Regions from separate parts of the Pseudactinotalea sp. genome, predicted to be linked through region 2. Evidence: predicted binding sites of a transcription regulator. Region 2 holds the regulator's gene; each other region holds the start of a gene.
The links. Region 2 encodes LexA, which represses DNA repair genes until DNA is damaged. Its sites were predicted from a motif close to TCGAACANNTGTTCGA; they were not measured.
Positions count from the first base shown of each region.

Region 1: the regulator LexA is predicted to act here: its motif matches at 1,364-1,379, upstream of ACOJSN_RS10095 (DUF222 domain-containing protein).
Region 3: the regulator LexA is predicted to act here: its motif matches at 2,061-2,076, upstream of ACOJSN_RS15110 (DUF222 domain-containing protein).

Region 1 covers NZ_JBMDXJ010000233.1:33,415-36,689, forward strand. The annotation lists gene ACOJSN_RS10095 (DUF222 domain-containing protein) at 1-1,343, opposite strand, end outside; gene ACOJSN_RS10100 (3-ketoacyl-ACP reductase) at 1,537-2,319, shown strand; partial or broken gene ACOJSN_RS10105 (FAD-binding protein) at 2,329-3,275, shown strand, end outside.
Region 2 covers NZ_JBMDXJ010000406.1:611-3,885, reverse strand. The annotation lists gene nrdR (transcriptional regulator NrdR) at 112-582, opposite strand; gene ACOJSN_RS18455 (LysM peptidoglycan-binding domain-containing protein) at 748-1,236, opposite strand; gene lexA (transcriptional repressor LexA) at 1,555-2,244, shown strand; partial or broken gene ACOJSN_RS18445 (ATP-dependent DNA helicase) at 2,260-3,275, opposite strand, start outside.
Region 3 covers NZ_JBMDXJ010000334.1:4,876-8,150, forward strand. The annotation lists gene ACOJSN_RS15105 (glycoside hydrolase family 13 protein) at 1-362, opposite strand, end outside; gene ACOJSN_RS15110 (DUF222 domain-containing protein) at 429-2,048, opposite strand; gene ACOJSN_RS15115 (deoxyguanosinetriphosphate triphosphohydrolase) at 2,215-3,275, shown strand, end outside.

The sequences.
Region 1 (3,275 bases), on a different contig from region 2:
CAGAGCGGAACGCCGCCGTCAGAGTCGGTCGCGCCACCGTGGGACCACCAGATAGCGTGGTGGATCTCGGTGAACCCGGGCGGTGCGTCACAGCCCGGGTTCTGGCAGCCCCCGGGGTATGCGGTCAAGATCGCCTTGCGTTGGTGCTTCGTATGCGCGCGCCTCGTGCGACCGAGCTTCAGCGGCAGACCGTCCTCACCGATGACGCAGGCTTGCAGGTACCCGTCGCACATGATTCGAGCCGCCACGTGCGCCGGCACGGGTTCGCCGGAGCTGGCCAGATGGGCGACGCCGGCGCCGGTCCGGGTGTGCTCGGCCAGCTCTGCTTCGCTGATCGTGACCATCACGGTGGCGGCGTCACCGCCGATCCGGGGCGCGTCGGCGAGCTCCATGGCGCGAGTGATGAGCCCGACCAGGGTGTCGGCCTGGCGCTGCGCGGTGCTGCGTTCGTCGAGGTGGCCGCGCCGGGCGAGTCCGGCGCCGGGTGCGGCGTTGGCGTGGTCGTCGCAGCCGCTGGGCTCGTCGTCCTCGTACCTGCTGCGGGTGCGGGGGGCGTTGTGCGCGTCGAGTGCCAGCCGCAGTGCTTCGCCCTGCTCGGGCGGTAGCAGGAGCGTGCCCGCCCACATGCCATCGGCGCGACGGCCGAGCGTGAAGGAGCGCGCGGCGCGCTGCGCCTCGTATGACGGCTCCGGACCATCGGGGTCGATGGCGTCGCGCCAGACGCGTGCCTGCACGCCCAGCAGCTCCGGCGTCAGGGGGAGTCCACCCGTGCAGGGTTCGCCGCCGGCGCACTCGCCGTGTTCGTCGGTGTGCGCGTGCCCGCTGGCCGATGCGACGAGCGCCCGCTCGGCGGCATCGAGATCGTCAGGGTGTGCTCGCGCGGATGCGTCGAGCAGGTGCTGGCGGATCACCAGGACCTGGTCCAGGCCGACGGAGCCCTCGGCGAGCGCTTGGGCGGCATGCGGCAGCAGCGGCGGGAGGACGCCGGTCGAACCGACACCGCGCGGCAGTGTGGCCGCGCCGGCCTGCCGCCACCGGGTCAGCGTGCGTCGGCTGGCTCCGGTCAGGGTCATCAGCAGCGCCGCCCCATCGCGCAGACCGTGCCGTGCCGCGAGGGAGTCCTCAGGGTCGGCGCGGCGGCACTGGTCCTCCACCGCGTCCACGGTGCGGGCCATCGCGGCATCCGACAGCCGGGCGATCCCGGCGGCCAGCTCAGCGGCCTCGAGGAGCTCCGACGCCGGCAGCTGCGTCAGCGACGGCAACGCCTCGGCAGCCTCGACGAAGGCTCGGTGCACCTGCCGCAGCAGGCCTACCAAGCCCTCGTTCGCCGTCGCCGCCTCCATGCACCAACACTACATCAACCTAGAACAGACATGCTAGATCTGATCGGGAGTTCTTTCGACCATGTCTAGCGCCGACCGCCGACATCGATGGCTACGGAAAGCGCTTGCCGATCGCGTCTGGATGAGGCAGGATGGAGCCCAGTCCGCCGTGCCGCCGTCTGTGTGGTTCGCCCCCGAGTCGAGGGAGTTGTCCGTGCCCAGCGATCGTCCTGTCGCGCTTGTCACCGGTGGAAACCGCGGGATCGGCCTCGGCATCACCGAGGCGCTGCTCGAGGAGGGATACGCCGTGGCGATCCTCGCCACCCGCGAGGAGCCCACCGCGCTCATCGCCGGCCTGCGCGAGAAGGGCGAGGTGATCTACGTCCGCGGCTCGGTGGCCGAGCTCGAGGACCACGCCCGCTACGTCGACGCGGCGCTCGAGCAGTGGGGCCGCATCGACCTGCTGGTGAACAACGCCGGCGTCGCCCCCAGTGTGCGCGCGGACATCCTCGAGGCCGAGGCGGAGAGCTTCGACCGGGTGCTGGACATCAACCTGCGCGGCCCGTACTTCCTCACGCAGCGGGTCGCCAACGCGATGATCGCCCAGCGCGGATCGATCGAAGGCCTCCCTGCGCAGCCTGTCGGCACCATCATCAACGTGTCCTCGGTCTCGGCGACAGCCGTCAGCACCAACCGGGGCGAGTACTGCATCTCGAAGGCCGGCGTCGGCATGGCGACCCAGCTCTGGGCCGTGCGCCTCGCCCCCGAGGGGATCCTCGTCTACGAGGTGCGCCCCGGCGTGATCGCCACCGACATGACCGCCGGCGTGCAGGCCAAGTACGACGCGCAGTTCGCCAACGGCCTTGCCCCCATGCCCAGGTGGGGTACACCCGCCGACGTGGCGGGCGCCGTCGTCCAGCTCGCCGCCAAGAAGATGCCGTACTCGACCGGTGACGTGATCACCGTCGGCGGCGGCATGCAGATCCCGACCCTGTAGGAGCGCACCGTGACCACGCCCCTCGACGACGAGACCAACCCCGGGCTCGAGCCCGCGCACCTGGAGCAGACGGACAAGGTGGTGCTCGGCGATCCGTCGGAGGCGCCCACCGTCACCATCGCCGGGCACGCGATCCCGGTGGTCGCGGCGAACACCGTGGTGGTCGGCACCGGATCGGCCGGCTACTGCGCCGCGGACCGACTGTGGGAGTTCGGGCAGACCGACGTGGTCATGGTCGCCGACAAGATCAACGCGGGCTCCTCGCGCAACGCCGGCAGCGACAAGCAGACGTACTACAAGCTCACCCTCTCCGGCGGCGACGACGACTCGGTCCACGAGATGGCACACACGCTGTTCTCGGGCGGGGCGATGGACGGCGACAACGCGCTCGCCGAGGCCGCGCTCTCCGCGCGGGGATTCCTGCGTCTGTGTGACCTCGGGGTGCCGTTCCCGCAGAACCGGTACGGCGAGTTCATCGGCTACAAGACCGACCACGATCCGCGCCGCCGGGCCACCTCGGTGGGGCCGTACACCTCGCGCTCGATGGTCGCGCAGCTGGAGAAGAAGGTCGCGCGCAACGGCACACCGGTCTATGACGAGTGCCGGGTGGTGGATCTCATTCGAGAGCCCGACGGCGGGGGGATCGCTGGTCTCCTCGTGTTCCGTACGGATGTGAAGCCGGGTTCGGACCAGAGCCCCTACCTGCTGTTCCGCTGCACCAACATCGTGTACGCGACCGGCGGCCCTGCGGGCATCTACGCGACCCGCGTGTTCCCCAACGGTCAGTGGGGCGCGAGCGGCGCCGCCTACCGCGCGGGCGTGCACGGCAAGAACCTCACCGAGTGGCAGTTCGGGCTCGCGTCGATCAAGCCGCGCTGGAACGTCTCGGGCACCTACATGCAGGTGATCCCGCGCTTCATCTCCACCGACGCTGACGGCAACGACGAGCGGGAGTT
Region 2 (3,275 bases):
AAGATGATACCTTCATTCAAGCCAGAATAAGCAGGATCCTTCAGAACCGTCGGTAGCGCCGGCTTCCCCTCCGGCGCCACCGACGGTGGTCTCATGGGCCTCAAGCATGCCCTACTGCTCAACCTCGCCGCTCGTCGATCGATGGTGGCGGAGCGAGGTGATCGCGGCCTCGAAGTCTTCGAGCGAGGTGAAGCTGCGGTAGACGCTCGCATAGCGGAGATAGGCGATCTCGTCGAGGTCCTGCAGCGGGCCGAGAATGGCCAGACCCACCTCGTGCGCGTCAACCTCAGCCGCACCCGTGCTGCGGACCGCCTCTTCGACCTGCTGGGCCAGCAGCGCGATCTGGTCGTCGGAGACCGGACGACCCTGACAAGCTTTCCGCACGCCGGCCGCGATCTTGTCGCGACTGAAGGGCTCCGCCGCCCCGGAGCGCTTCACCACCACGAGGCTGGTGGTCTCAAGAGTGGTGAAGCGGCGACCGCACTCGGGGCACTGCCGCCTGCGGCGGATCGACGACCCATCCTCGGCAGCCCTCGTCTCGACCACCCGGGAATCGGGATGACGGCAGAACGGACAGTACATGCTGCCACTCCCTCGCGTTGGACGCTACATGTGTCGGATCACACCGCTGTAACTACTAGATGTAGCAATCTAGTCGGCCAGATCCCACGTGTCGAGCGCAAAGCCACGCGCGAGAGCACACCACCGCGGCACCCGCCGCCCCTCGCCGGAGAGTGGGCGCGCCAGTCAGTCGCCGCTGGGAACCGTGAGCTGCTGGCCGGCCACGATCGTGGTCCCGGTCAAGCCGTTCAGCTCCGCGATCTCACTCATCAGGTCGCGCACATCCTCCCCCGGAGTGGCGACCGACGCCGCGATGCTCCACAGACTGTCCCCGCTGGAGACGGTGACGACGTCCACGGCACCGGTCGACTCATGTTGGCCGGCGACCGCGCCGACGACAGAGCCCGCGCTCGCCGCGGCGGCGATCGCCAGCCCGGCGAGCACCGCGCGGCCGCGCGTCGTCAGTCGTAGTGGTGCTGGCGCGGCGGCAGCGCTCCGACTCGCTGGACGCGGGTTCGCCGGACGAGGGGCGACAGGGCGCGCGGCCGGCAGCGGGACCACATCGGCGAGCCGCTCGGGCTCGGGCGTGGCGTCCGGGAGCGCCGGCACCAGCGCCAGGTGGCGACGCCGGGGGCTCGGGAAGGAGATCGGACCGGGGTGGGCCAAGACGCTCATCGTGGGCTCCTCGTGGGGGACGCGGGTCGGAAGAATGCTGTTGGTCGGGGTGGTCGAACAACCGTGCGTCGTACGTGCGTTCGTCGGACGTCTGTACGAAGATAGCACGCACGTTCCAACGGCGTCCACCCCGACAGGCGCGACACGCCCGTCGAACGGATGTTTGTCACGGTCGCTGTGTGCTCGTACGCTTGTTCTCACGCAGCACACACCATCACGGACCTCCGACATTGGCCCGGCAGCGGTAAGAATCCGTTGATTTTCCAACGATTCGGGCTCGAGCGACGATCACTCAGACAGGAACCAGGGAGCCAAGCGATGAACCCGTTCGACCCCGACGGCCGGAACACCCGACTCACCGAGCGTCAGCAGCGGATCATGGAGGCGATCCGGAGCAGCCTCGCCACCCGCGGCTACCCGCCCACGATGCGCGAGATCGGCGATGCTGTCGGTCTGGCGAGTCCGTCGTCGGTCAAGTACCAGCTGCAGACCCTCGAGGAGAAGGGCTTCCTGCGGCGCGACCCGATCTCCACGCGCGCGATCGAGATCGTCGCTCCCGATGACGATGTCGCCATCGCCAGCTCCGAGGGCGGCCGCCACCTCACGTTGCACGACGGCGAGACGACCGGCGCCACGCCCTCGTACGTGCCGGTGGTCGGTCGGATCGCTGCGGGCGGCCCGCTGCTGGCCGAGCAGGCGGTCGAGGACGTCTTCCCTCTCCCCCGTCAGCTCGTGGGCGACGGTGACCTGTTCCTGCTCAAGGTCGTGGGAGAGTCGATGATCGAGGCTGCGATCTGCGATGGCGACTGGGTGGTGGTGCGGCGGCAGCAGGTCGCCGAGAACGGCGAGATCGTCGCCGCGATCATCGATGGCGAGGCCACGGTCAAGACGCTCAAGCGCGACAGCGGAAAGGTCTGGCTGCTTCCCGCGAACCCCGCTTTCTCGCCTATCGACGGTACCGACGCCGAGATCCTCGGCCGCGTTGTCAGCGTGCTGCGAGCCCTCTGAGGCTGAGAGGGCCGCTCACTGCTCGTCCCGCAGCCGACGCAACGCTGCCCGGACGATCGCCGGGTCCGTGGTGGGCCAGAGCGGCGGTAGCGACCGAGACAGGAAGGTGCCGTACCGGGCTGTCGCCACGCGTGGATCGAGGATCGCGACCACGCCCCGGTCGCTCACGCCGCGGATGAGGCGCCCGGCGCCCTGAGCGAGCAGCAGAGCTGCATGCGTGGCGGAGACCGCCATGAAGCCGTTGCCGCCACGCTTGGCCACGACCTCGGTGCGTGCGGCCATCACCGGATCGTCGGGGCGTGGGAACGGGATCCGATCGATCAGCACAAGCTGGCACGCGTCACCGGGAACGTCCACGCCCTGCCACAGCGACAGCGTGCCGAACAGGCTGGTCGCGGGATCGGCCGCGAAGTCGCGCACCAGCGAGGGGATGGAGTCCTCGCCCTGCACGAGTACCGGTGTGCGGAGCCGCTCCCGCATCGCCTCGGCGGCGGCGGTGGCGCCGCGGCGCGAGGAGAACAGTCCCAGCGTGCGCCCGCCCGCCGACTCGATGAGCTCGGCGATCTCCTCGAGCACGCGCGGATCGGTGCCTTCGCGCCCCGGCTTCGGCAGGTGCTTGGCCACGTAGACGATGCCCTGCCGGCCATAGTCGAACGGCGACGCCACCTCGAGAGACGTGTAGTCCGCGCCGCCCATCCCCATCGAGCCCGCGGTCGCGTCGAACGTGCCGCCGAGGGTGAGCGTCGCGGAGGTCAGCACAGCGCCGCGGCCCGCGAGGAGCTGCCCGGCGATCGGACCCGCCACGTCGAGCGGCGCGACGTTGATCTTGATCGCCTCGCCGGGTCCGATACCGCGGCTGCACCAGACGACGTCCTCCCGGTTGCGCAGCCGGTCCGAGAGCAGTCGATCGGTGATCTCGAACAGCACGAGCGCGGCCGACCGTGCCTGCGCGAGCGCTCCGCCCGCGTCGCCGTCCTTGCTGCCGGACTTGACACTGTCCTGCTTGATCGAGGAGACCACCTGCCGCGCGG
Region 3 (3,275 bases), on a different contig from region 2:
TCGATGAGCACCTTGAGGCCGAGCCGGTGGGCCTTCCCAAGCAGGGCGTCGGCGTCGGCGAGGGTGCCGAACCGCGGATCGACCTGCCGGTAGTCGGCCACGTCGTAGCCGGCGTCGTGCTGTGGCGAGGTATAGAACGGCGAGAGCCAGAGGGCGTCCACGCCCAGCCGCGTGAGATGTCCCAGTCGCGACGTGATGCCAGGCAGGTCGCCCAGACCATCGCCGTCGGCGTCCGCGAAGCTGCGCGGGTAGACCTGGTAGATCACCGCGCTGCGCCACCACTCGCGAGCGGTCGAGGCGGGGTGTACCAACGTGGTCGTGGTCAAGGCTGCGCCCGCGTCGAGGGGGTAAGTCGTCGTCACCGGTGCATTCTTCCTGCCTGCCGGATCGGCGCCAAATCACGGGCGCGGTCCGGTAGCTCGGTTCCGTCAGGACGCGCGCGCCAGCGCGCCTCCGAACCTCCATCTGCGGTGTGCGAGCGTCGGCTCGAGATGCCAGCGCCCGGCACTGTCCTGGACACAGCGCAACCGGCCGGCGTGGATCTCGGTGTGGCAGTGCTGACACACGGGGATGCCGTTGGTGACGTCGGTCTCGCCGCCGTTCGACCACCACACGGGATGGTGGATCTCGGTGAACCCGGGAGGTGCGTCGCAATACTGGTTGAGGCATCCGCCCGGATACGCGGTCAGGATCGCGCGGCGCTGGTGCGTGGTGTGCAGGCGTCGGGATCTGCCGAGCTTGAGCGGGAGGCCGTCCTCGTTGAGGACGCAGCCTTGCAGGTACCCGTCGCAGATGATCTTCGCGGCGACGTGGGCCGGGACGATCTCGCCCGATTGATCCAGCCGCGCCGTGCCGCCGCCGGTCTGGGCGTGCTCGGCGAGCTCGGACTCGCTGATCGTGACGACGAGCCCGGCTGGGCTACCTCCGACGGTCGGGGCGTCACCCAGCGCCATCGCCGAGGTGAGGAGGCCGAGCAGCGTGTCGGCCTGCCGCTGCGCCGTGGTCCGGTCGTCGACCTGCCCGCGCCGGGGCAACCGCGCGGACCCGGAGTCGGTGCGGAACCCGTCGTGACGCTCGCTGTCGACACCCTCGCTGACCGGGCCATCGACACGGCCGCCGAGCGGGCCATCGGCGAGGGGTGCCTCGCTCGCGACGCTATCCGGGTCCTGCGCGTGCGTGGGGAACAGGTCGTCGCGGAATCGGGCCTTGGCGCGGGGCGCGTTGTGGGCGTCCAGCGCGAGGCGGAGCGTCTCGCCCTGTTCGGGCGGCAGCAGCAGCTTCCCGACCCACATCCCGTCGGACCGTCGACCCAGCGTGAACGAACGCTGCCGACGCTGCTCGTCATAGGTGGGCTCAGGACCATCCGGATCGATCGCTGCCTGCCACGCGCGTGCCAGCGTTCCGAGTTGCGGCGGCGACAACGGTGTCAACGACACGGAGTCGCCCAGTGCGGCCAGGTGCGAGGTGAGGGACTCGCCGGAGGGGTCGCCGCACTCCTGCTCGTCGACCAGGCCGACCGCCGCGGCCACGAGTGCCCGTTCGGCCACGTCGAGATGCTCCGGGCGGGCACGGGCGGAGGCCTCCAGCAGATGCTGCCGGATCACACCGGCCTGATCGACGCTGACCAGACCGGCCCCCAACGCCTCCGCCAGGTGCGGTAGCAGCGGTGGAAGGACGCCCGTGGACCCGACACCCCGTGGGCTCGTGGCCTGCGCCAGCCGCTGCCACCGCTTCAGCGTCGGGCGGCTCACGCCGGTCAGCGCGATCAGCAGCCCGGCACCATCGCGGAATCCGCATCGTGCGGCGAGGGAGGATTCGGCTGCCGCGCATCGTTCCTGGGTCTGCACCGCATCGACCGTGCGCACCACCACGGCCTCACTCAGCCGGTGGATGCTGCCGACCAGCTCGGACGCCTCCAGCATCGGTTCGATCTCGAGGTCGGCCATCCCCGAGGCGTGTGCCGCGGCCTCGGCCAGAGCCTCCTGCGCGCGCCGCAGCAGTCCCACGAGGTGGCCCTCGTCGACGGCTGCTGCACGGGTCGCGTCCATGCGCCAAATCTATCGTACAGATGTTCACTACACAAGACATTCACCGCAGAATCTCAACGAAAACACGGCGTCCGGAGTTACTCGTACGCCTCCTCCTCGCACCGTATGGCAGGCCCCTGACATCGCCGGCGAACCGGTCGGGTCGGACAGGTCATAGGCTCGCCTCATGTCAGCGAGCGTCGAGATGCCGGAGCCCGGCTATGCCGACGCCGATGCGGAGCGGTGGTATCTGGAGGCCCCGAAGCGGGCAGGGCGCACGCCGTTCGAACGCGACCGCGCGCGGGTGGTGCATTCCTCGGCGCTGCGACGCCTCGGTGCCAAGACGCAGGTCCTCGGCCCCGGCAGCGACGACTTCGTGCGCACCCGTCTCACCCACTCCCTCGAGGTCGCGCAGGTCGGCCGCGAGCTGGGGAAGTCCTTGGGCTGTGACCCGGACGTGGTGGACACCGCCTGCCTGTCCCACGATCTGGGCCACCCTCCGTTCGGCCACAACGGTGAGAACGCGCTCGACCTGGTCGCGATGACGATCGGAGGGTTCGAGGGCAACGCGCAGACGCTGCGGATCCTCACCAGGCTCGAACCCAAGACGCTCACGGCTGAGGGCGTGCCGTGCGGCCTCAATCTCACGCGGGCCTCGCTGGACGCGACGACCAAGTACCCCTGGTTCACGGGCGAGGGGCCGGTCGGGACCGATGGCCTGGTGACCTCCAAGTTCGGCGTGTATCGGGAGGACGCGGCCACGTTCGCGTGGTTGCGCGAGGGGGCGCCGATGGGGGTGCGCTGTCTTGAGGCGCAGGTGATGGACCTCGCCGACGACGTCTCCTACTCGGTCCACGACGTCGAGGACGCGATCGTGCTCGGCAAGGTGGATCCGTGGGCGCTGCGGAGCGACGTCGCGCACGAGAAGGTCGTCACTCAGGTGCGCGACTGGTACGACCCGGACGTCACCGATGACGACCTCGGTGACGCGCTCGACCGCCTCCTCGGTCTGTCCTACTGGGTTCCCGGCTACGACGGCGGCCGGCTCGCGCTCGCACGGCTCAAGGACATGACCAGTCAGCTGATCGGTCGATTCTGCGACGCCGCTGCTGACGCCACGCGCGCCGCGTATGGCCAGGGACGGCTCGTCCGGTTCGACGCCTCCGTGGTGATCCCCGACGCCATCCTCGCCGAGATCGCGATCCTCAAGGGGATCGCGGCCGCCTACGTGATGGCGCCCCGCGAGGA